Regions from separate parts of the Azospirillum sp. HJ39 genome, predicted to be linked through region 1. Evidence: riboswitches for the same ligand, from Rfam matches in the RefSeq annotation. Region 1 holds a riboswitch; each other region holds the start of a gene.
What was found. Region 1 has a riboswitch for cobalamin ahead of ABMY26_RS34935 (CbtB domain-containing protein). Riboswitches for the same ligand answer to the same signal wherever they lie in the genome.
Positions count from the first base shown of each region.

Region 1 (3,602 bases):
TCGGTCGGCTCGTCCAGCAGAATCAGGTTGGCACCGGTGCGCAGGATGCGGGCGATCGCCAGCATCTGCTGCTCGCCGCCCGACAGCCGCGTGCCCTGGGTCGAACCGCGGCCCTTCAGGTTGGGGAACAGCTCGTAAATCTGGGCGACGGTCATGCCGCCCTCCTTCACCACCGGCGGCAGCGTCAGGTTCTCGTCGACGCTGAGGCTCGAGAAGATGCCGCGCTCCTCCGGCACATAGCCGATGCCGAGCCGCGGGATCCTGTGCTGGGCCATGCCGATCAGCTCCTGGCCCTGGAAGCGGATCGAGCCGGTGCGCTTGCCCATGATGCCCATCACGGCGCGCATGGTCGAGGTCTTGCCGGCGCCGTTGCGGCCAAGGAGCGTCACCACCTCGCCGTGGCGCACCTCCAGGCTGACGCCGTGCAGCACATGGCTCTCGCCGTAGAAGCCGTGCAGGTCGGAAATCTCAAGCATCGCCGTTCCCACTTGGGCGGTTTTCGTCTGCATCCCGTCAGGCATGTCCGGTCCCCCCAGTGCCCATGTACGCTTCCATCACCTGCGGGTTCTTCGACACCACCTCGTAGGGCCCCTCGGCGAGGATCTCGCCGCGGCGGAGCACGGTGATGGTGTCGGACAGGTGGGCGACGACCGAGAGGTTGTGCTCGACCATCAACACGGTGCGGTCGGCGGCGACGCGCTTGATCAGGGCGGCGGTGCCCTCGATGTCCTCATGGCCCATGCCGGCCAGCGGCTCGTCGAGCAGCATCACCTCCGGGTCGAGCGCCAGGGTGGTGGCGATCTCGAGCGCGCGCTTGCGGCCGTAGGGCAGCTCGGCGGCGGTGTGCCCGGCCCAGGGGGAGAGGTTGACCGCCTCGATCAGCTCCAGCGCGCGATCGTGCAGGTCGTAGAGCGACGACTCCGACTTCCAGAAATGGAAGCTGGTGCCGAGCGGGCGCTGGAGGGCGACGCGGACATTCTCCAGCACGCTGAGATGCGGGAAGACGGCCGAGATCTGGAAGGACCGCACCAAGCCCATCAGCGCGATGTCGGCCGGCTTGGTCCTGGTGATGTCGCGGCCCTTGTAGAGGATCTGGCCGCGGGTGGGCGTCAGGAACTTGGTGAGCAGGTTGAACACCGTGCTCTTGCCGGCGCCGTTCGGGCCGATCAGCGCATGGATGGTGCCCCGCTTCACCTGCAGGTTCACCTCCTTGACCGCGACGAAGCCCTTGAACTCCTTCGTCAGGTTGCGCGCTTCCAGGATGATGTCGTCGTTCGGTGCGGCGTTCATCGGTCGCGAATTCTCCTCCCTTCGTCCTTGCTTTGGGTTCCCGGGGGTCCGGGGGCCGGAAGTTCCCGGCTCGGCCGCCATGCGGTGGGACGTTTCACCGATTGTTGTACGCACTATTCGTGCCACAGCGGATATCCCTTCGGTCGGGCGCATGGACCTTTGTGTCTCCGGCGCTTTGCTCCTGTCCGCTGCCTCCTCCACTCCAACCGTAGCACTGAAAAGTGTCGGAATTCCGGACACTCTGTCCAGCAAACATGACAGCAGTCAAAAGGTTTGTGTACAAGATCGTCCGTGCGGCCGCGACGTGATTGCGAACTTGCCAAACTGTGTGCGCACTGCGATGGTGATCGTCCGACGGTGCCCCGATCGCCCCTATGGACGGCGGGGATAATAGGGAATGCGGTACGGGCCTTCCGGGAAGGCCCCAGGCCGCGGCTGCCCCCGCAACTGTGTGCGGCGAGCGTCCGGTCCATCATGCCACTGACCGCAGGGTCGGGAAGGCGGGCCGCGACGCTGTGACCCGTGAGCCAGGAAACCTGCCGGCGGACCGATGGATTTTCCCAACCCCGCCGGGTGTGGCGGGAGAGCAAGGATCAGCCTGATGACCACCCATCCGCTACACGCCACCGCCGGTTCCGCGACCCGCAGCGCCGCCCGGACCTCGGTCGCCGCCTTCGCCGCGATCCTGCTCGGCAGCTTCCTGCTGTATGGCGTCGGCTTCGCCCAGCCGCAGCAGATCCACGACGCGGCGCACGACGCCCGTCATTCCTTCGCGTTCCCCTGCCACTAAGCCAGGGTCATGGATCTGATCCGGCGGCTGTTCACAGCCGCTTTGGTCGCGGGCGTGCTCTCCGGCACGGCCGCTTCCGTCGTTCAGCAGGCGACGACCGTCCCGCTGATCCTCGAGGCCGAGAAATACGAGGTGGTGACCCCGCCCGTCGCCTCCGTCACTGCACCCGCCCCTGCCGGCGGCGCCGCCGACTCCCACCAGCACGGCCCCGTGCGTGAGGTGGGCGAGGGCGTGCCGACCACGCTGGAAGAGGCGATGCAGCGCACCGGCCTGACCATCGTCGCCAACCTGTTGACCGGCGTGGCCTATGCGCTGCTGCTCGGCGGCGCCATGCTGCTGGCCGGCCGGCCCGTCGATGCCCGCCGCGGGCTGGTCTGGGGTGTCGGCGGTTTCTTCGCCGTCTCGCTGGCGCCGTCCTTCGGCCTGGCTCCGGAATTGCCGGGCATGGCCGGGGCCGAGCTGGAAGCCCGTCAGCTCTGGTGGTTCGCCGCCTCGGTCGGGGCCGGCATCGGCATGGCGGCGCTCGCCTTCGCCCGCAACCGGTTCGTGATTGTCGGCGCCGTGCTGATCGCGGCACTGCCCCATCTGGTCGGCGCCCCCCATCCGGAAAGCGCCGAAGGCGCCGTCCCGCCGGAGCTGGCGGCCCGGTTCGTCGCCGCCTCGCTCGGCACCGCCGCCCTGTTCTGGGCGATCCTGGGTTCCGTCTGCGGCTGGCTGATGAGCGGGCTGGCCGGGGCCGCCGAACCCAGCCCCGCCGCCCGGTTGCAGACCGGCACGCGTTAAGGAGCCGAACCCATGTCCGCAGTTGCAAAAACGGTTGCCGGGAAAGTGCCGGCGACCGTCATCACCGGCTTCCTCGGCGCCGGCAAGACCACGCTGATCCGCGGCCTGCTGGAAAAGGCCGAAGGCCGTCGGCTGGCCCTGATCATCAACGAGTTCGGCGACGTCGGCATCGACGGCGACATCCTGCGTGCCTGCGGCAGCCCGACCTGCACCGAAGACGACGTGATCGAGCTGGCGAACGGCTGCCTGTGCTGCACCGTCGCCGACGATTTCGTCCCGGCCATCGAGAAGCTGCTGGCCCGACCGCAGCCGCCCGAGCATATCGTGATCGAAACGAGCGGCCTGGCCTTGCCCAAGCCGCTGGTCCAGGCCTTCCACTGGCCGGCGATCAAGTCGCGGGTCACCGTGGACGGCGTGATCGCCGTGGTCGACGCCGCCGCAGCGGCCGAGGGTCGTTTCGCTCCCGATCCGGCGGCCCTGGCCGCCCAGCGCGACGCCGCCGGCACGGTCGACCACGAGACGCCGGTCGAGGAGGTGTTCGAGGACCAGCTGCTCTGTGCCGACCTGATCGTCGTCAACAAGACCGATCTGGTCGACGCCGCCGACCTCGCCCGCGTCGAGGACCTGATCCGCGAAGCCCTCGGCCACGCCGCCGGACGCACCGTCGGCAGCGGCGCCAAGCTGGTCCGCGCCGCGCAGGGCGCCGTCGATCCGCTGGTGCTGCTGGGAGTCGGCGCCG
Region 1 covers NZ_CP167913.1:760,547-764,148, reverse strand. Annotated here, with positions in the region: gene ABMY26_RS34945 (ABC transporter ATP-binding protein) at 1-476, opposite strand, end outside; gene ABMY26_RS34940 (ABC transporter ATP-binding protein) at 514-1,290, opposite strand; cobalamin riboswitch at 1,629-1,849, shown strand; gene ABMY26_RS34935 (CbtB domain-containing protein) at 1,892-2,080, shown strand; gene ABMY26_RS34930 (CbtA family protein) at 2,090-2,863, shown strand; gene cobW (cobalamin biosynthesis protein CobW) at 2,876-3,602, shown strand, end outside.

Region 2 (3,602 bases), on a different replicon from region 1:
CAAACAGACATCCGCGCTGCCCGATCCGGCCGCCGCCGAAAAGGTTGCCGCCGAGAAGGTCGCCAAGGAGTTCGAGGCGATGATCGTCGGCCAGCTGATGGAGAGCATGTTCGCGGGCATGCGCGAAAGCCCGCTGTTCGGCGGCGGCGGCCCGGCGGAAAAGCCGTGGCGCAGCATGATGCTGCAGGAATACGGCAAGGCCATCGCCGAGTCCGGCGGGCTTGGCATCGGCCGGATGACGCATGACGAGATCGCCCGCCTCTACGCCGCCCAAGGGGCAGCCCAAGGCGCCGCCCAAACGGAGCGCACATCATGAGCGTCACCCTCAAGGACCTGATCCACGAGTTCGTTCCCGACCGCATCGCCGGAACCGCACCGGCCGAGGGTCCGGCCGCACCGGAACCCGGCTATGACGGCGCCACCGCGCTGCTGGTCCGCGACTTCCTCGACGCGGTCGAGGCGCTGTCGGCGGTGCTGGAGGAGGAGTCGGCCTGCATCGCCGCCGGCATGCTCGACCGGCTGGAGGTCTTCGCCCACCGCAAGGCGGCGATGGCCGAGCAGCTGGAATCCTCCGTGCTGCGGGCGCGCGACGAGGGCATCCGCCTGCCCGACGACCTGCGCGCGATGACGCTGGAGCGCATCGACCGGCTCGACCGGGCGGTGTCGGTCAACGCCTCCGGCCTCGTCGCCCTGCGCAAGGCGGTGCTGACCATCAACCGCAACCTGCTCGCCGCGCTGGAGAAGGCGTCGAGCGACGGCACCTATGCCCGCGACGGCCAGGCCCGCCGGCCGGTGGAGCTGTCGGCCTCCGGCCTGAACGCCTCGCTTTAGCCCCGGCCCTTCACGCTGGACAGTTCGCCCGCCTGCTCCAGCTTGATGATGCTGGCGACCAGCGCGCGCTGGAAGCCGCGCGCGTCCGACGGCAGCGCCACCCCGCTGCCGGTCGGCCAGAATTCGACGAAGGCGAGGTTGCCCTCCTCGCCTGCGCCCGGCCATTCGAAGGCGATGCCCAGCCCGATCTCCTTGGTCGTCCGCCGATGGTCGGTGACGAGGATCTGGGCCTCCCAATGCATGCCGCCGGTGCCCTTCTCCGCCCGCTGCTGGCTCCAGCCGCGCAGATAGTCGCGGAAGCTCTCGGACTGACGGTCGAGCCGCACATAGCTGGAGCGGTCTGTCACCGTCTGCGCCAGCCGGGTGGTATAGCGCGCCTGCGCCAGCGCCCGCGTCACCTCCGCGCACAGCTCGTCGATCTGGGCGAAGCTGCGCTTCACCGTGTCGGCAAGGGCGGTCGCCAGGGTGGGACCGCTCAGGGCCGCCTTGCCCTGGTCCTTGCGGTACATGTCGAAAAGATCGTCCGAATCGCCCATCGCCATTCCCACGCCAGCGCCGACGCCATCACATCCATGGGCGGACCGCACCCTACGAATTCAGCAAAAACACGTTAATAGCCGATGAAGCCGATGTGGAAAGGGATGTGGAAAGCCCGGCCGATCTTTCCTTGCGGACCGCCCGTTCGCCCGATATGTTACGTTATAACATTACATACCGGACCGCGACGCATGACGGGACAGCCATCAGGATGAAACTCTACTTTCGCGTGTATCTCTTTGGCGACGGTTGCCCTCTCCCGCCCCGGGAGAGGGAGGGGACCCACGAAGTGGGGAGGGTGAGGGGTGGGCCAAGAGTCCCGAGCCGCATGGCTTCGTGCCTAACCCCTCACCCTTCCCAAGCTGCGCTTGGGCCCCTTCCCTCTCCCGGGGCGGGAGAGGGACTCACAGGCGATTTCCCGGCCCCCACGCGAACGGACCTTGACCGCGGCGGCGGGGTCGACCATGAATGCGGCGGTACTGGTTCTTCCGGCGGCCTCCGCCGGAAGCTAAGAGGGAACCCGGTGAGCCGCGTCTTGCGGTGAGACCGGGGCTGCCCCCGCAACTGTGAGCGGTGAGCCGTTCCGTCATTTTACGCCACTGGCGCCCTCCGGGGTGCTGGGAAGGCTGGACGGACCGGCGGCGACCCGCAAGCCAGGAGACCTGCCAGCACCACAACGAAACGTCCTCGGGCGGGGTGTCCCGGTGGAACGCTTGCCATGCGTGTGGCCGGAGTCCGTCCAGGACACGCCCGCGCCTGCCCCGCAAGTCGTCCGCCCGGTTCCCCTGCCCCGCAACGGCAGGAAGCACGGATGACGCCAGCGCCTTTCCCGACCGGACCATCCCAGACCCCATCGCCGCCCGCCGCCATCGCGGTGGAGGGGCTGGACTGCCGGCTGGGCGGCAATCTGGACGGCCGGGCCGTGCTGCATCAGGTCGGCTTCTCCGTTCCGCCCGGCATCCTCCTCGGCATCCTCGGCCCCAACGGCTCGGGCAAGACCACGCTGCTGCGCTGCCTCGCCGGGTTGCAGGCCCCCTCGGCCGGCAGAATCCGCATCGAGGGCGAGGATCCGCGCGCCCTGCGCCCGGTGGAACTGGCCCGCCGGCTGGCGCTGCAGGCGCAGGACTCCACCGCCGCGCTCGGCTTCACCGTGCGCGACGTGGTCGGCATGGGCCGCTTGGCCCATCGCCGCTCCGCCTTCGCCGGTCCGGGGCCGGAGGATCCCGCCATCGTCGAGGACGCGCTGGCCCGGCTGGAGCTGACCGCGCTGGCCGACCGCCCGGTCGAACGGCTGTCGGGCGGCGAGCGCCAGCGGACGATGGTCGCCCGCGCCCTGGCCCAGCGCCCGCGCATCCTGCTGCTCGACGAGCCGACCAACCACCTGGACATCCACCACCGCTTCGCCCTGCTCGACCTGCTGCGCGGCCTCGGCATCACCGTGGTGGCGACGCTGCACGACATCGACCTGGCGGCGCGCTGGTGCGACCGCATCCTGCTGATGAAGGACGGCCGCCTGCTGTCCGACGCCGCGCCGGACGCGGCGCTGACGCCCGAACGGCTGGCCGCGGTCTACCGGGTCGCCGCCACGGTGGACCGCCATCCCGGCAACGGCCGGCTGCGCATCGACCTCTCCCCCCTGCCGGCCACCTGACGGACCGCCCATGATCCCGCCTGTCCTCCGCGGCCTGCCGCTGGCCCTTCTCCTGGGAACGGCCGCCTGCGGCGCGCACGCCCAGAGCTACCCGGTCGAGGTCGCCAACTGCTTCGAGACCACCCGTTTCACCGGTCCGCCCAAGCGGCCGATGGTCCACGACACCAACATGACGCAGACCATGCTGGATCTCGGCCTCGCCGACCGTCTGGTCGCCGTTTCCGGCATCGCCGGGGCCGAGCACCGGCTGGTCGCCCCGCCAGGCATCGTCGCCGCCCTGCCGCGTCTGCCCGACCGCGCCCCGACGCTGGAGGCGGTGCTGTCCGTCGACCCCGACTTCCTGTTCGCCGGCTGGAGCTACGGCTTCAACGAGGCGCGCGGCCTCACCCCGGCGCGGCTGGCCGAGATGGGGGTCGCCACCTATACCCTGCGGGAAAGCTGCATCCGCATCGGCCCGCGCGAGCCGATCGGCATGGACACGCTCTATGCCGACCTGCTGGCCCTGGGCAAAATCTTCGGCATTTCCGACCGCGCCGAAGCGATGGTCGCCGATTTCCGCCGCCGCGTCGCCGCGGTGACCGAG
Region 2 covers NZ_CP167910.1:307,188-310,789, reverse strand. Annotated here, with positions in the region: gene ABMY26_RS12015 (rod-binding protein) at 1-316, shown strand, start outside; gene ABMY26_RS12010 (flagellar protein FlgN) at 313-831, shown strand; gene ABMY26_RS12005 (hypothetical protein) at 828-1,367, opposite strand; cobalamin riboswitch at 1,832-2,053, shown strand; gene ABMY26_RS12000 (ABC transporter ATP-binding protein) at 2,180-3,019, shown strand; gene ABMY26_RS11995 (ABC transporter substrate-binding protein) at 3,030-3,602, shown strand, end outside.
Region 2: another riboswitch for cobalamin. It lies ahead of ABMY26_RS12000 (ABC transporter ATP-binding protein); the one in region 1 lies ahead of ABMY26_RS34935 (CbtB domain-containing protein).

Region 3 (3,602 bases), on a different replicon from region 1:
TGCAGCCAGGCGTACAGGGTGATGGCGAAATAGGCGGCGAGGACACCGGCGAACAGGACGCGGCCGTAACGGGTGCCGCTGTCGTTCGGGGTGGCGACGGCATCGAACAGCGGTTCATCCGTCTTCGCCCCGGGAAGAGGCTGGACGACGGGGGCGAACGCGGTCGTGCCGGCCGCCTCCCCGAAGAGGAGATCGGGCATGCGGAGACTCCGGTCGATCGATCATGGCAGGGCGGCGGCAGGCATGAAGCCCGCTTGCGCCGCGGGGCGATCAACCGGTGACTGGCGGTGCGCGCGCCTGGAGGGTGGACAGGAACCAGCCGGCAGCGATGCGGCTGCCGGGCAACTGCTCCGGACCATGCCGTTCGAAATCGACGGCCATCGCGAACACGGCGAGCGGCGGCATGGCCAAGCCGCCGATCAGGGGGCACAACGGGCAGGAACCGCCGGACATGGCGTTTCCGGGCGCGCCGCTGTCCGCGGCATCCGGATCGACCGGCATTCCGCGATCGTCGAGCAGCACCGTCTTGAAGCCGTCCGGCGCGCAGATCACGATCCGGTTGGTATCGTCGGCATTGGCTGCCTGGATCGCGGCGGGCATCCAGGCCCAGGAAACGATCTGCAACAGCAGCGCGACCGCACCGGCCAAACCGCCGATCCGCCACGCCCGTCGCCTTCCGTTCCGATCCAGGATCATTCCACTCCGCCGACCAATCCGCCGACCACCCGCCCTGCCGTGTCCCGAAACTGTCGCGGATGCACGGCGTCGCCGCACCATAGCCCGGGCCGCCCGCGCAAGACGAGTTCATTCTTCTACCGATGATCCGTTCCGGCACCGATCCGGACGGGGCCGGAAGACACGCCCCCGCCATCCGGCCAGCCACGGGGGAGCCTATTGACGGCGGACGCATCCTGACCTTACCGTGGGGATGGTTATGGTTCCTTGCACGTCCGCGGGCATCCCCGGACGTGCAAGGCTAAGAGGGAAGCCGGTGCGCCGCCCCCCCCGACCGGGGAAGGAGGCAAGACCGGCGCTGCCCCCGCAACTGTGAGCGGCGAGCCGCTTCGTCCTTTCAGCGCCACTGGCGCGTTTGCCCGCTTCGCCGCGGGCAGCGCCGGGAAGGCCCGACGAAGCAGCCTGGACCCGCAAGCCAGGAGACCTGCCTGACCGATCGAACGTCCTCGGGCGGGGTGCCCCGGCGACAGCTTGCCGATGCGATGGGTTCCCGGAGTTCCCGGCCGCCCGCACCCCCGCAAGCCGTCCGTCCGGCCCCATGCCCTGGGTAGCGGTACTGCGATGGGGGAATGCGATGCCGGCACCAGCCCGCGACGGCGCCCCTTTTCGACCATGGCTGATCAGGAAAGGGCATACAGCATGCACATCGAACCCGGCGTCGTCGACGGCGCCAAGATCGTCCTCAGTTACGCAACGGCGGCCGGCGCCTTCGCCCTTGCCGGGAAGATGGCGCGCGACGGCATCCGCGACGACGGCGGTGTCGTACCGCTGGCTCTGCGCAGCCTGATCGCCACCGCCCTCGTCTTCTCCTTCTTCGAGATCCTGCCGCATCACCCGGTCGGCGTGTCGGAGGTGCATCTCATCCTCGGATCGACCCTGCTGCTGCTGTTCGGCGCCGGGGCGACGGCCATCGGCCTCGCCGCCGGCCTGCTGATCCAGGGCGTGCTCTTCGCCCCCTTCGACCTGCCGCAATACGGGATGAACGTCACGACCCTGCTGGTTCCGCTGTGGGGCATCGGCCTTCTGGCGAAGCGGATCGTTCCGGCATCGACCCCCTATGTGGAGCTGAAATACTCGCAGGCGCTTGCCCTCTCCACCGCTTACCAGGGCGGCATCGTCGCCTGGGTGGCGTTCTGGGCCTTCTACGGCCACGGCTTCACCGCCGAGAATGTCGCGGAAGTCGCCAGCTTCGGCGCCGCCTATATGAGCGTCATCATCATCGAGCCGCTGGCCGACCTCGCCGTTCTGGCCGTCGCCAAGGTGCTGCACCGCTACAGCCAGGGCCCGCTGTTCAACGCGCGCCTCCATCAGGGCGCCTGACCGGATCACGCCCGCCGGCCTGCCAGGGACGGGTTCCCGGCCGGACGGCGCCGCGCGATGTCCATGGGCGGAGTAATGTCTTGCCGGGGCTCCGGTTCCATGCCATGAGTTCCGCACCATGATTTGGCCGCCTCCTCCTTCCGGCGGTACAACCGACGAGCGACCGGGACCGTGACCCTTCCTCGCACCTTCACCGACCGCATCCGCAGCGCCGGCCTTCTGGCCGGAGTGCTGGCGTTTGTCGTCCAGATGATGGTGTGGAGCGTGACGATGCCGGCCATGGCATTGGATGGCGGTCCCGGCGGATTGGAAACGATCTCCATCTGCTCCGTCGACGGCATCAGGACGATCACCGTCGATGCCGACGGGCAGCCGGTCCTGGATGACGGCGGCTCCGGCTCCACGGGTGCCGCGAAGGGGCATTGCCCGCTCTGCCCGATCATGGCCGGCGCCGGGCTTCCGCCCCAGCTGCCGCTGGCCGCCCCCGTCCAAGCCATGGTGCTTGCCGATTCCCGCACCCTGCCCGGCGACGTCGTCGCGGCCGGCTGGTTCCTGTCCAGCCTCCAGGCGCGCGCACCGCCGGCCGCCGGCTGAGCCGGCGTTCCATTCCTTTCCCGTCCGCACCCTGACCGACGCCTCTCCGCCGCGTGGCCCGTAACGCCACGATTGTGCGCATGGCCGGAGTCCGTGCCCGACGGATCGAAAACCCCGGCATCTCTCCCGCGGTCGCCTGCGGCCCGTCCGAGCAAACCAAGCCTCCTCCGTGCCGGGGATCCGCCTGATCGCGGATTCAATACAAACGGAAAGGATGGCGTGGCCGCTTCTTTCCCGCTCGCATTTCTCCCGTTCCATCCTCCCCCGTCCGCCATGCCTCGCGCATCCGCCCCGTTCCTGTGCCTGCCCCCAAGCCTGCCGGGCGCCGCCGACGCGCGCGCCGGCCATACGCACGGCATGGGCGGAGGCCGGCCGGATTATCGGCCTGGATGCAGTCGGGGACGGTCTTGACCGCCCTTCTGGACTTCCTGCGCCTTCGCATCGGCGTGCTGTGCTGTCTGGCCCTGCTGACCGGGCAGGCGCTGACCGCAGCCCTGCTGCCGCCGCCCGCCGCCCGGACCCCGCTGTTCGCGGAAGGCCTGCTCGACGATCGCATCGTCATCTGTACCGCCGCCGGCCTCGTCATCATCGACCGCCGGACCGGTGAACCCGTCGCCGCGACCGAGCCAACCGACGAGGGGCGCTCCGGCAACCGGCATGACGGCGACCACGCGGGTGCCTTCTGCCTGTTCTGCCTGCCGATCCTGCATGGCGCCACCCACATGCCGGCACCCGTGGAGCTTCCTGTTCCGGGTGCCGGCGCCGTCCGTTGCGAAACACCGGCCGCCCCGGCCACCCTGCCGGCGGGCCGGCCCGCCGGCAGCGCCTGGCCGCGCGGCCCACCGACGCCCCTGCCGCTCTGAGATGACCGCCGTTCCTGCGCGACGTGCCGGCTTCGCCGGCCGAACGCTCCCCTTTTGTCCGAAAGGACCCGACATGAGCACGCAAGACCA
Region 3 covers NZ_CP167905.1:742,075-745,676, forward strand. Annotated here, with positions in the region: gene ABMY26_RS03940 (DUF2244 domain-containing protein) at 1-200, opposite strand, end outside; gene ABMY26_RS03945 (DUF2946 family protein) at 271-696, opposite strand; cobalamin riboswitch at 919-1,182, shown strand; gene ABMY26_RS03950 (energy-coupling factor ABC transporter permease) at 1,375-2,055, shown strand; gene ABMY26_RS03955 (DUF2946 family protein) at 2,227-2,649, shown strand; gene ABMY26_RS03960 (DUF2946 family protein) at 3,057-3,512, shown strand; gene ABMY26_RS03965 (hypothetical protein) at 3,586-3,602, shown strand, end outside.
Region 3: another riboswitch for cobalamin. It lies ahead of ABMY26_RS03950 (energy-coupling factor ABC transporter permease); the one in region 1 lies ahead of ABMY26_RS34935 (CbtB domain-containing protein).

Region 4 (3,602 bases), on a different replicon from region 1:
ATGGCACACCGTCTCGAAGCCGGTGCCGAAGCGCTGGCCCAGCAGGTCGATGTCGTAGGCCACGGCCTCCGCCACCTCCAGGAAGGCCTCGTATGGCATGACCACCGCCCCGGCATAATAGTTGGCCAGCCCGATGCGGGCGAGCGCACGTGCCTGCGGACCGGAGAACCGTCCCTCCTCGACCAGCCGGTGCAGAAGCTCCGCCTCCCGATGGAAGGCGAGCTGCGTCGCCATCTGGAAGGCGCGGCGGCCGGGGTCCAGCGACCGGGCGACCCGCAATATCCGGTCGGCGGCATCGAAATGGCGAAGCGCTCCCCCCGGCATGCCCGCGTCGTCGGTCACCAGCGTACGGATGCCGTGGCGATCCGCCAGCAGCCGCTCCAGCCCGCGGTCCACCGCCCCGATCTCCAGCCCGGCCCCAGCGAACAGCCGTTCGGCCGCCTCGTCCAGCGCGGCGATGTGATTGTGGTGGCGATAGAAGAAGTCGCGCACCTCCTCGTAGGGCATCGCCGGCAGGGCGCTGCCCGGCCCGGCCGGGATCGCCCCTGCCGCCAGGGCGTCCAGCCGTTCCGCCAGCCCGCGCCCGCGCCGGTGCAGCGCCACCAGCGCCCGGCCGACCGCCGGCATGTTGGTGGCGAGCGCCTTGATCTCCGCGATCGCAATGGCCTCGCCGGTTCCGGCTTCCGACAGGGCTTCCCGCAGGTCGGCGACCATCCGCGCCTCCTCGTCCTCCGAGAAGAGCTGCACGTCGATGCCGAAGGAGGCGTTGATCCGCAGCAGCAGCGGCACCGTCAGCGGCCGCTGGTTGCGTTCGAGCTGGTTCAGGTAGCTCGGCGAGATCTCCAGGATGCGGGCCAGTGCCGTCTGGGTCAGCCCCCTCTCCTCGCGCAGCCGCTGCAGCCGCACCCCCATGAACGCCTTGGCCATGCCCAGCACCTTATTTGCAAAATTCGCCGATCCGCTGAAACCGCTTCGCAAAACGTGACAAACTCAGCGGTTATCTACGAAATCGGTCTGCGTATATTGCAAATTGCCCGACCGCCGGACAAGCCCCGCAGTCGCTGGCCCGGGGGACTGCGCCCCGGATCGGTTCAGCGGCAGACAGGAAAAGCGTGTGTGAGTTGCCGTGCGACCTGATCCCGGGGTGCACGCCACTTGGCGTCGGCAGTGCCGGAAATTTGCAGGTGGCGGCGACGAAGGCGGCGTGCTGCACCGGGTTGGGGCGCGACGGGCGGCAAGGACTTCCAGCTTGACGCCCGCACGGCCAGGCTCTACCGTATCTAGCGTTACGGTCCTCGTGTCCGACAAGATACGGGGCTAAGAGGGAAGCCGGTGCCGCCGCGCAAGCGCGGTCAGGCCGGCGCTGCCCCCGCAACTGTGAGCGGAGAGCGGTTTCGTCGTTTCAGGGTCACTGGTGCCAACCTGATGTTCAGGGGCCGCGCCGGGAAGGCCGGACGAAGCCGCGACGACCCGCGAGCCAGGAGACCTGCCGTAACCAGATGAACGTCCACGGGCGGGGTGACCCGGTGGTGCGCGTGTTCGCCCGTGGCGCTTTCGCCCGATGCCTGCATGCCGTGCCGTCGTGCCGTCCCGCCGCACAGGAACAAGGGATCACGGATGCCGGCCCACGCCCCAGACTTTGCCCAGGAGTATGCCCCTGAGCTCGCCCAGCAGCTCGCCAGCGGTTTCGACCGTCACGGGAACCTGCTGACGCTCCCCCGCAGGGCACCGGATCGCCTGGACGACCGGCACGGCGTCAGCCGCGCGCCGGTGCAGAGCTGGACGCCGCCCGATCCCTCCGTCATCCGCATCGACCGCAGCCGCGACGCCCTGCTGACCGACTTCGGCAAGGCGACGCTGGACGACCGCTACCTGCTGCCGGGCGAGAGCTACCAGGATCTGTTCGCCCGCGTCGCCGCCGCCTATGCCGACGACGCTGCGCACGCCCAGCGGCTCTACGACGCCATCTCCCGCCTGTGGTTCATGCCGGCGACGCCGATCCTCAGCAACGGCGGCACCACGCGCGGGCTGCCGATCTCCTGCTTCCTCAACGCGGTCCCGGATTCGCTCGACGGCATCGTCGATGTCTGGAACGAGAACGTCCGGCTGGCGTCCAACGGCGGCGGCATCGGCACCTATTGGGGCGGCGTGCGGTCCATCGGCGAAGCCGTGAAGGGCAACGGCAGCACGTCGGGCATCATCCCCTTCATCCGGGTGATGGACAGCCTGACGCTCGCCATCAGCCAGGGCTCGCTGCGGCGCGGCTCGGCCGCCGTCTATCTCGACATCCACCATCCGGAGATCGAGGAGTTCCTGGAGATCCGCAAATCCTCGGGCGACTTCAACCGCAAGAGCCTGAACCTGCACCATGCCGTCGTCATCACCGACGCCTTCATGGAGGCGGTGCGCGACGACAAGCCCTTCCCCCTGATCAGCCCCAAGAGCGGCGCCGTCCTGAAGCATGCCAACGCGCGCCAGGTCTGGCAGAAGATCCTGGAGGCCCGCATGCAGACCGGCGAGCCGTACCTGCTGTTCGGCGACACGGTGAACCGGGCGCTCCCCAAGCACCAGCGCGACCTCGGCCTGCGCGTCTCCACCTCAAACCTGTGCAGCGAGATCACGCTGCCGACCGGCAGGGACCATCTGGGCAACGACCGCACGGCGGTGTGCTGCCTCGCCTCGATGAACCTGGAGACCTGGGACGGGTGGAACCGCGAGGAGGGGCTGGTCGAGGACGTCCTGCGCTTCCTCGACAATGTGCTGACCCGCTTCATCGGAGAGGCGCCGGAGGGGATGGAGAACGCCGTCTACTCGGCGATGCGCGAACGCTCGGTGGGCTTGGGGGTGATGGGCTTCCACTCCTTCCTCCAGGCGCGGGGCGTGCCGTTCGAAAGCGCAGTGGCCAAGGCGTGGAACCTGCGCTTCTTCCGCAAGCTGCGCCGCGACGCCGACGCCGCCTCGGTGCTGCTGGCCCACGAGCGCGGCCCCTGCCCCGACGCCGCCGAGCGCAACATGATGGTGCGCTTCAGCCACAAGCTGGCGATCGCGCCGACCGCCTCGATCAGCATCATCTGCGGCGGGGCCAGCGCCTGCATCGAGCCGATCCCGGCCAACATCTACACCCACAAGACGCTGTCCGGCTCGATGCCGGTGCGCAACCCCCATCTGGAACGGCTGCTGGCCGCCAAGGGCGCCGACCGGCCGGAGATCTGGCAGTCGATCATCGAGCATGAGGGCTCGGTCCAGCATCTCGACATCCTCGATGACGACGAGAAGGCGGTCTTCCGCACCGCCTTCGAGATCGACCAGCGCTGGATCGTCGAGTTCGCCGCCGACCGCACGCCCTTCATCTGCCAGAGCCAGTCGATCAACCTCTACCTGCCGGGCGACATCGACAAGTGGGACCTGCACATGCTGCACTGGACCGCCTGGGAAAAGGGGTTGAAGAGCCTCTACTACTGCCGCTCCAAGTCGGTGCAGCGCGCCGCCTTCGCCGGCAAGGAGCGTGCGGCGGACAAGGCAGACCTGCAGGTGCCGCGCACCGACTACGAGGAATGCCTCGCCTGCCAGTAGCAGGACCTATCCTGATATCGTAAACTTCG
Region 4 covers NZ_CP167911.1:1,138,573-1,142,174, reverse strand. Annotated here, with positions in the region: gene ABMY26_RS18700 (short-chain fatty acyl-CoA regulator family protein) at 1-927, opposite strand, end outside; cobalamin riboswitch at 1,273-1,509, shown strand; gene ABMY26_RS18695 (ribonucleoside-diphosphate reductase subunit alpha) at 1,618-3,573, shown strand.
Region 4: another riboswitch for cobalamin. It lies ahead of ABMY26_RS18695 (ribonucleoside-diphosphate reductase subunit alpha); the one in region 1 lies ahead of ABMY26_RS34935 (CbtB domain-containing protein).